Regions from separate parts of the Paenibacillus pseudetheri genome, predicted to be linked through region 1. Evidence: riboswitches for the same ligand, from Rfam matches in the RefSeq annotation. Region 1 holds a riboswitch; the other holds the start of a gene.
The links. Region 1 has a riboswitch for cyclic di-GMP ahead of L1028_RS16290 (DUF6612 family protein). Riboswitches for the same ligand answer to the same signal wherever they lie in the genome.
Positions count from the first base shown of each region.

Region 1 (5,620 bases):
TAATGTTTATCAACAACCATATTTTATTATGGCTGCCAAACAAAAAAGAGGATTTGAATCAAATTATGAAAGTTTTAAAAAAATGAATACCTTAAATTTAGACGATCTAAATAAAGTGATTATGCGTTGGATCACATTTTAAATAAAAAAATAACCCATAACAACTTTATGCCATATCCTAATGAAAATAATAAAAAGGTGGATATCCATGACTGAAATACAAATAGCTGCTGTGGGAGATCTAATGGTCAAACGTTATATTATTTCGGATGCTCAACAGCCTGACGGAACCTATTCGTTCAGCCCCCTGTTTGCAAAAGTAGCTCCTTATCTGAAACAGGCTGATTTGACGATTGGCAATCTAGAAACCACCTTTGCTGGAAGTGGCCCCGAATGCCGGAAAAGCCCACGATCAGGCGGTCCGATTTTCAAGTGTCCAGACGAACTGGCCCCTGCACTTAAGGAAGCCGGATTCGACGTATTAGTAACGGCCAACAATCATTGTATGGATTATGGTGCCCCGGGTCTGGTTCGGACGTTACGAGTTCTGGACCGTAATGGAATCGACCACACGGGAACAGCTAAATCATTAGAAGAATCCAAGAGAGCTCTTATTAAAAACGTCAAAGGTATTACGATTGGCATCCTCTCCTACACAGCAGGAACCAACCGAATTCCTGTACCAGTAAGTAAGCCATGGCTGGTTAATCGGATATCTACCCCCAAGATCATTCGGGAGATTCGAGATTTAAAAAAGAAAGTCGATCTAGTCTTGCTTTATCTGCATTTCGGAAGCGAATACCGTTACACTCCAAACAAGAGGCAAAAAGAGCTGGTCAATTTCTTCTTTAAAAATGGCGCCGACATCATCCTTGGGTCTCACCCACATGTTCTTCAACCGTTAGCGCTTCGGGGAAAAAAACAATTCGTTATTTACTCATTGGGGAATTTTGTTTCGACTAAACTAATGAATATTCCTTATACACAAAGCGGTATCATACTTACGCTTAAAATAAAGAAGGATGAAAAAGGACACACAAGTATAACTAACGTCGGTTACATCCCGACTTGTGTAGATCGAAGAATAAAAAGCGGCAGGAAAATTACAGAAATCATCCCCATCCGCGACGCATTAAAGAGAAGCGACACTGATATAAAAACAGAGCGGAGAATTCTCATGAATCGAATGTTGAAACATACGACGACAATCTTAAAGAGGGAATAGAACCGTTATTATAATAGACTGTGGAAATAAAAATAACGTTCCGCGGAATTTACCGTGGAACGTTATAGATTTAGCGCTCAGTAAAAACTATATTTGGGTTTATCGTAAACGATCGGGCATCATTATTTTAAGGAATTCTAGAATACCATTCTCTACTACGAGTTCTTCTCTATCTTGATCAGCAAGTACTCTTCTGATGATATCTTCTTTACCCTCCATCACTTTACTTGTCCAATGAGGATCAATGATAAGAGAACGTCCTACTGCTACTAATTCAGCATTTGTCAACGTTTCCTCTGCGTTCTGTTTGGTACGGATATCTCCTACCCCAATTAAAGGTACACGACCATTGATTTTTTCATGTACATATTGCAGGATTGATTTTCCTTTAAAATCTTCAGATGCAGATACTTTCTTAAAGTCCCCTAATGAAATATGCAGATAATCCAGCTTTTTATCAGCTAATCTATCAATGAGATAAAGGGTATCTGCCATATTAATTCCAGGCTCTTCATATTCTTCTGGAGAAAAACGATAACCGACAATAAAATCCTTAACCTTTGAATTATCAACGACAGCAATAATTGCATCAACTAATTGGTTAATAAAATTAAATCTTTTCTCTAAACTTCCGCCCCATTGGTCTTCCCGACGGTTGGAGTGTGGAGAGAAGAATTGTTGGATTAAATATGTGTTTGCTCCATGAATTTCTACTCCATCAAATCCAGCTTGAATCGCACGTTGAGTCGCTTTTTTAAAATCCTCAATTAAACCGAAAATTTCATCTTCTGCTAATGCTCTTGGAATTTCTGCATTCGGACGTTCGGCAGCAATAGCGCTAGCGGAAACGGGTTGTACGCCACGTAATATTTTTGAATCTGTCATTCTTCCTGCATGGAAAAGTTGTAAAATAGCTTTTGTTCCATTTCGTTTAATAGTCGACGCTAGTTGGCTAAGGCTTGGAATAAACTGATCGGAGGAAACGCTAAGTTCACCTTCCCATCCTTTTCCACCCTCTTGTACATTTGCTGCCGCAGTGATAACCGCACCTACTTCGCCCGTTCTTAGCGAATAGTATTTCAATTCATCTTGTGTTACTACACCGTCATAAAAGCTCATTCGCGTGGTCATTGGAGCCATAACCACGCGATTTTTCAATGTCAGTCCTCTGCGAAAAGTTAATGTTTTGTCTAGTGCTATCATCTTTTTCCCAACTTTCATTAAATTATATTTAACAGGATATTATATACATGCGCATACATATAAATTACAGTAATGATTTATTCTTGTCAACTAATAAAGAACTGCTGTTGAATACAACAAAAAGCGCTGTTCCGCTGAACAGCGCTTTTCGCTCGTTAAGAATCGTCCTGATTATTCTAGTTCGGCCGGTTTTACAATGGCTGCACCTTTGTTATTCTTGGAATATTTAGCTTCGATTTTCGTGGTGTATGTATCTTTTTCTCCGTCACTTATCAGCACATAATTCAGATCGACTGTCAGCTTTTCCGTTTGCCAGGTCTTAGTATTGACGAATAATTTCCACGTTACGCTTTTGGGTTGAACTATCTCACCATCCCAGAGGTTCTCCTGGTCATAGAGTTTGATTATTCCCTTAGCTGCTGTCGGATCGGTTACCGTGAACTGTAGGACCGTTTGTGCGCCAGCAGTGCTGACTTTCATAGATTTTTTATAACTTTTGACCGAATCAAGCATGGAAACAGGATCGTATTGACCTTTGGAGTAAAAAGAATCCCACTCCATCTTCTCCAGTCCAATCCAATACTGTGCATCAGGATCGATTGGCTCCCCGTCATCGTCGTAACCTTCATCTTCAGATTCATCGATCAGTTCACTTCCGTCTACAAGATAGTAAAACTCCTTGTCATTGGCATATAGACTGTAAGATGTTTCTAAAAGACTGCTATCGACGGTGCCTGCTGCGGCAAAATTCGGCAGACGGTTGACATCCAGCTTCAGAGTGTTGGTGTTGCTGATACGTACCCCGCCGCTTTGAACATCCTGTTTTTTGGTCACATCTAAGTGGAAATTCTTTATTGCTTTTGAAGCTGCCGTTACTTTGCTGATCATTTGATCCGCGGTTACTGCTGTTGTGGTAGCTGCAGATACAACTTCAGGATTAGACATCGATCCGATCGTTCCGGACAGCAATAATGCACCCGCTGCCAAACCTGTACCTATTGTTTTTAAAAAACTCTTCATGTACTTCCCCTTTCGGCCCCTTGCGATAATGTAACACCGTAGGTAGGAATAATAAAAACAGCTCGAAATAGACTACACGTCCTTCAGAGCTATTCCTTATGATTTCTAAGACATCCCTATGGCGGCCTGGCGATCATTTCCTTCTGTCAAAAGGTTTTAGACCCACGGCTTTGTGTCATCATCTTTCGATGATTTTACCTTTAACGCGGACTTTCAATTAGTTTAAATCAGATTAAAGAACGCTTGTCCCTTCGTTAATTTTATCATGGTCATATTTACCTGTAAACGACTTATCTTCCATTTCCGTTTACCAACTGATTTACTCGTATCCTTATATCAACGTAAAAAAAGCATAAAACAGGACTCCAGTCCACTTTATGCTTTGTATCTAAACTTATTTTACAGGGTCAAAAAGATTAGGATAAACAATACTTAACCAGCGCATCACGCACGCCATGCTCGTTGTTCGAACCCGTAACAGCATTCGCTGCCGCTTTTACCTCTACCGGAGAATTATCCATCGCCACGCCCATCCCCGCATAAGTAAGCATAGAAATATCATTAAAATAATTACCGATCGAGAGGACTTCTTCCTGCGGAATTCCCAGCTTCACAGCAAGATTTTTTAAGGCGTTGCCTTTAGAGGATTCAGGATGCATCAAATCAACAAAAAATTCACCACTCCGCAAAATGTTATACTCAGGGGTCCAAGTACGCCATTCACGTTCAGCTTCGTCAAGGATTTCTGACTGTGTAAATACAGTAAACTTAACCACTGGTTCACGGAAATCTTCCCAGGCCGGTAACGTCGCTGGCATAATACGGAAGTGCTCATACATATAATTAGCTTCTTTAGTCAGATTCTCTACATTATCAACATACATATCAAAAGCAGTATTCACATCATAATGAATATTGTGCTTACGGCAATAGTCGATATAGGGGTCAAGACCACGTGCATCCATACCGTATTGGTGCAGCACTTCTCGATCTTCCACACGCACCGTCGCTGCTCCATTGTGACCAAGCACGTAACCAGTCAGCCCCATTTCCTCCATGAAAGGAATCGAGTTCTGTGGACTGCGTCCCGTACACAATACGATTTGACCGCCAAGACGTGTAACCTCAGCAATAGCTTCCTTATTCTCAGAGCTTAAGAGGTGATCATCATTTAATAGCGTACCGTCCACATCTAGTGCAATCAGTTTGTATCTCATACTCCACCATCCTTGTCTTTCTTTTTCTATATATATTGAACTTGGCTTTTTGAGTTAAGTTTCCAAAATCAATTTATATATCATTTTCTCTACTATCCTTCTGACCCATCTGCGCCTAAGAGTGCCAGTTCCTCTAACGTCAGTTCCCGACAAGCTCCCAGCGGCAGACTTTCATCCAGCTTCAATTCTCCCATAGATACACGTTTCAGAAAAGTGACTTTTTTGCCAACCGCCTGAAACATACGCTTCACCTGATGAAATTTCCCCTCAGTGATGATAAGTGAAATATGAGAAATCACTTTGCTCCCGCGCTCTCTTCCAAGAATGGTTAAGTGTGCAGGTAAAGTAACGTAGCCATCTTCCAGCTCCACCCCTGCTGCAAAAGCCGCGACATCATCCGAGTCTACATCGCCCTCGATGGTTGCCTCGTATGTTTTCGGGACATGCTTGCGTGGCGACAGCAATTCATGGGCGAGTTTCCCATCATTAGTGATCAGCAGCAGTCCTACAGTATCCTTATCTAGCCTTCCTACAGGAAACGGTTCAAACTGTGCATATTCGTGCTTTAAAAGATCCAAAACTGTCCGATCCCGCTTGTCCTCCGTAGCTGACAGGACACCTGGGGGTTTGTTCATCATAAGATATATGAATTCACGGTAGGTAACAACCTCTCCCCCTACCTCTATTTTATCGGCATAAGGATCCACATGAAACCCACTATCTTTTACCACTGTCCCGTTCACCAATATTAAGCCTTGTTTAGCTTGTTTACGGATATCACTGCGCGACCCCACTCCAATATGGGACAACACTTTATCTATTCGTTGTTTTTTGGCGGGCTTACCTGATTGGCTCATTGTTACATCCACCTCCAGCCTGCGGGATATTCGTTCTTGAGTATACCATCCTGCCACTTACCCCAGCCTGCGCTGTAGCCATCAATGCAGACCAGAAC
Region 1 covers NZ_CAKMAB010000016.1:86,188-91,807, reverse strand. Annotated here, with positions in the region: gene L1028_RS16300 (CapA family protein) at 209-1,225, shown strand; gene L1028_RS16295 (NADH-dependent flavin oxidoreductase) at 1,325-2,446, opposite strand; gene L1028_RS16290 (DUF6612 family protein) at 2,600-3,448, opposite strand; cyclic di-GMP riboswitch class I at 3,566-3,657, opposite strand; gene L1028_RS16285 (Cof-type HAD-IIB family hydrolase) at 3,865-4,665, opposite strand; gene L1028_RS16280 (pseudouridine synthase) at 4,758-5,522, opposite strand; gene L1028_RS16275 (RsmB/NOP family class I SAM-dependent RNA methyltransferase) at 5,525-5,620, opposite strand, start outside.

Region 2 (5,620 bases), on a different contig from region 1:
ATATTCGTGACTGATATCCGAAGCGCAGAAATGATTAAATATGCATCCAACGCCTTTCTAGCGACCAAGATCTCTTTTATTAATGAAATCTCTAATATTTGTGAAAAAGTGGGAGCTGATGTGACCGAGGTGGCGGAAGGAATGGGCATGGACCGAAGAATCGGATCCTCCTTCCTGCAAGCTGGTATTGGTTATGGCGGCTCCTGCTTTCCTAAAGACACCAATGCGCTTATCCAAATCGCCGGTAACGTGGATTACGATTTTAAGCTACTGCAATCCGTAGTTGAGGTGAATAGAGAGCGGCGATTCATGATCATTCCAAAGCTGCGTGAATCATTAGGGACATTGAACGGTGCGGTTATAGGGATATGGGGTTTGGCGTTCAAGCCAAACACAGATGATGTTCGTGAGACCCCTGCGCGGGAAATTATTGAGATGCTCGTAGCGGAGGGGGCGATCGTGAAGCTGTACGATCCGATCGCTGCTGATAATTTCCGGCAGCAATATGATCATCCGCAGCTCCGTTGGTGCTCGCTTCCCGAGGAAGCGGCTGAGGATAGCGATGCCATATGTTTGCTTACTGCTTGGGGAGTCTTTAAGGATATAAATCTGCAAAAGGTAGCCAACGTTATGCACCGGAAGGTGCTAATCGATGGTCGTAACGTCTACACGAAAGAGCAGATTGAGGGTACTGGCCTATCTTATTATTCAATCGGCCGCCCGCAGTTGAGTGGTCTGAATGATTCTGTAGTCATTGAGGCTGTCGAGATGAATCTTTAGGGCGAACAAGGTTTGAACAATAGAATGATTCAAAGGGATTCTATTCGCTTTAGTTGTTCCCTGCCGTCGCAGGCGGCAAAAGATCTTTAGTAATCATCCCATCAGCTCCCGCTGGAACAGCCGGGAAGCACGGTAAGGTAATGAAAGGTTGCTCCACCGAGCGTAAGCGAGTTGGAGCCATATAAAAAAAGGTTGTTAGGAAGGGAACGGAGAGGATTATTGGAACTGTAGAAGCGGTAGCGTTCGCCTTTATCCTCAGATTTCTACCGCAAGAAGCGGTTCAAATCAGGAAATCTGAGGATAACAGCGATCGGAAGTCCAATATTCCTTGGAGTGGCTTATGCCTAACAATGCCTTTAAATTGGCGACCAAGCAAAGCGATGAAGCAATCCTAATCTTTACTGGCGCATCCCAGCACAATCAGCAAAGCGTAATCCATGATGAATAACAATCCTTTTGCGGAGGCGACAAATTATGAAGTTAGTACTTTTATCAGGCGGTTCAGGAAAACGGTTGTGGCCTTTGTCTAATGATTCACGTTCGAAGCAATTTCTAAAAGTGCTGCAAAGTCCTCAGGGCGAAGCGGAGTCGATGGTTCAGCGAGTATGGAGACAACTGAAAGAGAGAGGCATGGAGGATTCCTCCTATCTAGCCACAGGCCGCAGCCAAGTGGAAATGATTCAGAGTCAATTGGGCGCGGATGTGCCGATCATCGTCGAGCCGGAACGCCGCGATACCTTTCCAGCGATTGCGCTGACAGCAACATACTTATATTCAGTAGCGGGAGTCTCACCTGCGGAGACAATTGCCATCTTACCGGTGGACCCCTATGTGGAGGCTTCATTCTTCGATACGGTAGCTGAATTAGAGCATACCATGCTGGAAAGTGGTGCGAATCTTGCGCTGATGGGGGTTGTTCCTGAACATCCTTCGGAGAAATACGGATATATCATTCCTACCACAGATCAGGCGGGAGAGAATGGTTTTATGAGAGTGAGTCACTTTCAGGAGAAACCAGATCGGATCCAAGCTGAGGAGCTAATCGCCCGAAATGCATTGTGGAACTGCGGAGTGTTCGCTTTTCGTTTAGGGTATCTGCTGGATATTTTGCAGCGTAAAGGGTTGCCATTAGGTTATGAAGAGTTACAGAAACAGTATAAGCTGCTGTCTTCTATCAGTTTTGATTATGAAGTGGTGGAAAAAGAAGAGAATATCGTGGTGCAGCCATATGATGGATTCTGGAAGGATCTTGGAACCTGGAATACGTTAACTGAGGAAATGACTAGCAACCATGTTGGCAAAGGTTTTGTAACAGCGGATTCTGAAGGCACTTGCTTGATCAATGAGCTTGATATTCCTATTACAGTCATCGGTGCAAAGGATCTGATTATCGCGGCCAGCCCGGATGGGATTTTAGTAACGCATAAAGCCGAGAGTCCGCGCATTAAAGAAGTGCTGAAGTCTTTTGAACAAAGACCGATGTACGAGGAGCGCCGCTGGGGACATTATAAGGTCATTGATTATGTGAAATACGATGAAGGGAATGAAGTGCTGACCAAACGAATATTTATTGCCGAGGGTAAAAATATCAGCTATCAGCTACATCGTAAACGCAGTGAGATCTGGACGATTGTCAGCGGTGAAGCAAGCATTGTGCTGAATGAGAAAATGCATAATGTTAAAGCCGGTGATGTAGTTCGTATACCGGAAGGGACAAAACACGCTATTCTCGCTTTAACCGATGTTGAATTTATTGAGGTACAGACGGGATCTGAACTAGTAGAGGAGGACAATATTCGTATTACTTTAGACTGGAATGATATCGAGCTGCAGCAGTTCATTTCTTAGGACTAAAATATTCTAACCTATCTATATAACCACTTTGAATCTATCACTAACAGGTATTTCGACCTAATTATTCAATAATAGACAAAAATCGCTAAAATCACAATTAAATGAAGTCGATATTTACGGTAGAGGGATTAATCCTCCTCAATTTGATAATGGCAAACCTATCGAAAGGTAGGGACGCAAAGCTATAGGGCCTTCGCAAGAGTGGCAGCCTAGCTACCGAAAGGAAGATTTTTTTGAAAGCTTACCGTACGTATCGACTTCTCAGCACGTTCCTGTCTCTGGTCTTGTTTCTGACGGTGATTCCATTGGGATTTGGGAGTGCACCGTCTGCAGCAGGCGCTGCTTCTAGCTCTGGAAATCCGGTAAATCCGGAGACTTCTCCTGAAGCCGTCAAGTTGCTTAATGACCTATATTCTATTTCCGGAAAAGGGATTCTCGCAGGACAGCATGACTATTTGGAAAGTCCGGATGAAATCAACAACAAGCTAAAGACCACAAGCGGACAATATGCTGCTCTTCATGGGTATGAGATGGGTGCGATCAGCGGACAATCTGAGGGAACGGTAGCTTGGCAGCGTCAGAACGTAGTGAACAGCGCTATGAATTGGAGTAGAGGCGGCGGGATTGTAGCGATGACCTTCCATGCGAACTTGCCTGGAACTTCTTATGATTGGTCGAACGTTAAGAGAAGTCTTAGCCAAAGCGAATTCGACAAATACGTAACCCCTGGCACACCGCAGTATAGCAGTCTGATTGCTGAACTCGATAAAGTCGCAGTTTCGTTAAAAAGCTTACGAGATGCAAAGGTGCCCGTTCTATGGAGACCCTACCATGAAATGAATGGCAACTGGTTCTGGTGGGGGAAGAAGAACAATTTTTCCGAACTGTGGAATATTATGTATGATCGTTTTGCTAACGTTCATAAATTAAATAACTTGTTGTGGGTTTGGAGCCCGAACGCTCCAAATGCGTGGTCAGATCCTTATGCCCTTACTTATCCGGGTGCGGATAAGGTGGATATTTTGGCAGCAGATATCTATGAGAATGACTACCAGCAACAATATTATGACAGTTTGCTTAGTCTGGCTGCTGGTAAACCCATTGCTATCGGAGAGAATGGCGATTTGCCAAATCCGACCAAACTGTTGCAGTCGCAAAGTAAATGGGTATTTATGATGAGTTGGGGAAAATTTCTATATGAAAATAACAGCATAGAAACGATCCAAACCTTTATGAATAACAGCTTTACACTGACTCGGGATAAATATAACTCGGGGATGCTCCCGCCCGCTAACGAACAGGAAGCACTCCCTCCATTGAAGAATGGATTGAAGGGTGAATACTTTAAAAACATGCGGCTATCGGGAACACCAGCCCTGACTAAGAACGATGCAGTGATTGATTTTAACTGGCAGTTAGGAACGCCGGATGCTTCTCTTGGTATAGACAATTTCTCTATACGCTGGAGCGGTAAAATGAAGGCTCTATATAGTGAAACTTATCAAATCTACAGCGCATCTGATGATGGAATACGTGTCTGGATTGATGGGATACCCGTAATTGATAGCTGGATAGAGCAGAGTGTAACAGAGCGTCAAGGAAGTATCACTCTGAAGGCCGGACAATTGTATGATATCAAAGTGGAATATTACGAGAATCAGGGGGACGCCAGAGTAAAGCTGATGTGGAAAAGTCCAAGTCAGCCGAAAGGAACCATTCCTTCTAGCGTGTTGTTCCTCTCAGATCTCACCTAAGCGATAGTCCTCATTTGGCTAAAAAGATGCTTGTCCTGAACAGGAATATGATCACTTGAGCACCTGTGGAGGCTGCCGGAAGGAGGATTAACTTGCGCTTTTATTGTAAGTACCCGTTTCTTGTCACTGTTGTGCCTGTCCTCACAATATTTATTTTGTCTTTTCTGCCGTTGAGTGAGGCACGCAGCCTTCTTGCGCCTCAGAATGTTACCACATCAGCTACCACTACAACAACTACTTCCACAATATCTATCACACTACCTGCGGTACCCATTAATCCTTTAGCTTCTGAGGAAGCCAGTCAACTGCTTAATGATTTGGCCAATTTCAGCGGCAAAGGGATTATGGCGGGCCAGCACGATTATCTGGAAAGTCCGGATGAACTCAATAATAAGGTAAAGAACACCTCTGGGGAGCATGCCGTATTACATGGTTACGAATTAGGAGCAATAACTAACCAATCCAAAGCTACCATTGCTTCTCAGCGTCAAGCTGTTGTCGACAGCGCGATCAAATGGTCGAGAGAGGGTGGCATCGTAGCGATGACGTTCCATCAGAGTCTGCCGGGAACTTCTCCGAAATGGTCTAACGTATCCATGAAACTAAGTCAGGAGAAGTTTAATGCTTATGTTACCCCTGGAACCTCTCAATATCAGAGCTTAATGGCCGATTTTGACGAGATTGCTATATATCTAGGAGAATTACGTGATGCCGGCGTTCCAGTCTTATGGCGTCCCTATCATGAAATGAACGGCAATTGGTTCTGGTGGGGAGGTAAAGATAATTTTACCGTGCTCTGGAACCTGATGTACGATCGTTTAGTGAATACACACAAGCTGAATAATCTGTTGTGGGTTTGGAATCCCAATGCGCCGAATGAATGGTCAGATCCATATCAAGCTTATTATCCGGGAGCAGATAAGGTCGATGTACTGGCGGCAGATATTTACAATAACGATTATAAGCAGTCCTACTATGAAGGTTTGCTTAAGCTTGCTGCTGGTAAGCCTATCGGAATTGGCGAGAGCGGAGAGCTGCCTAATCCTGATAAATTATCCAAAACGCAAAATCACTGGGTGTATACGATGACATGGGGGGAAATGCTCAACGAGAATAATACCCTGCAGCAGATCAATGAATTCATGAGCCATCGCTACACCGTGTCGAGAGAGGATTTTATTCGGAGAATGGCCGCTACAACCAATAAAGTTGCAAAAGTCTCACGAAACGGA
Region 2 covers NZ_CAKMAB010000012.1:135,467-141,086, forward strand. Annotated here, with positions in the region: gene L1028_RS13605 (UDP-glucose dehydrogenase family protein) at 1-780, shown strand, start outside; gene L1028_RS13610 (sugar phosphate nucleotidyltransferase) at 1,255-2,628, shown strand; cyclic di-GMP riboswitch class I at 2,776-2,855, shown strand; gene L1028_RS13615 (glycosyl hydrolase) at 2,868-4,388, shown strand; gene L1028_RS13620 (glycosyl hydrolase) at 4,481-5,620, shown strand, end outside.
Region 2: linked by a shared signal. The riboswitch ahead of L1028_RS13615 (glycosyl hydrolase) and the one ahead of L1028_RS16290 (DUF6612 family protein) in region 1 are both predicted to bind cyclic di-GMP.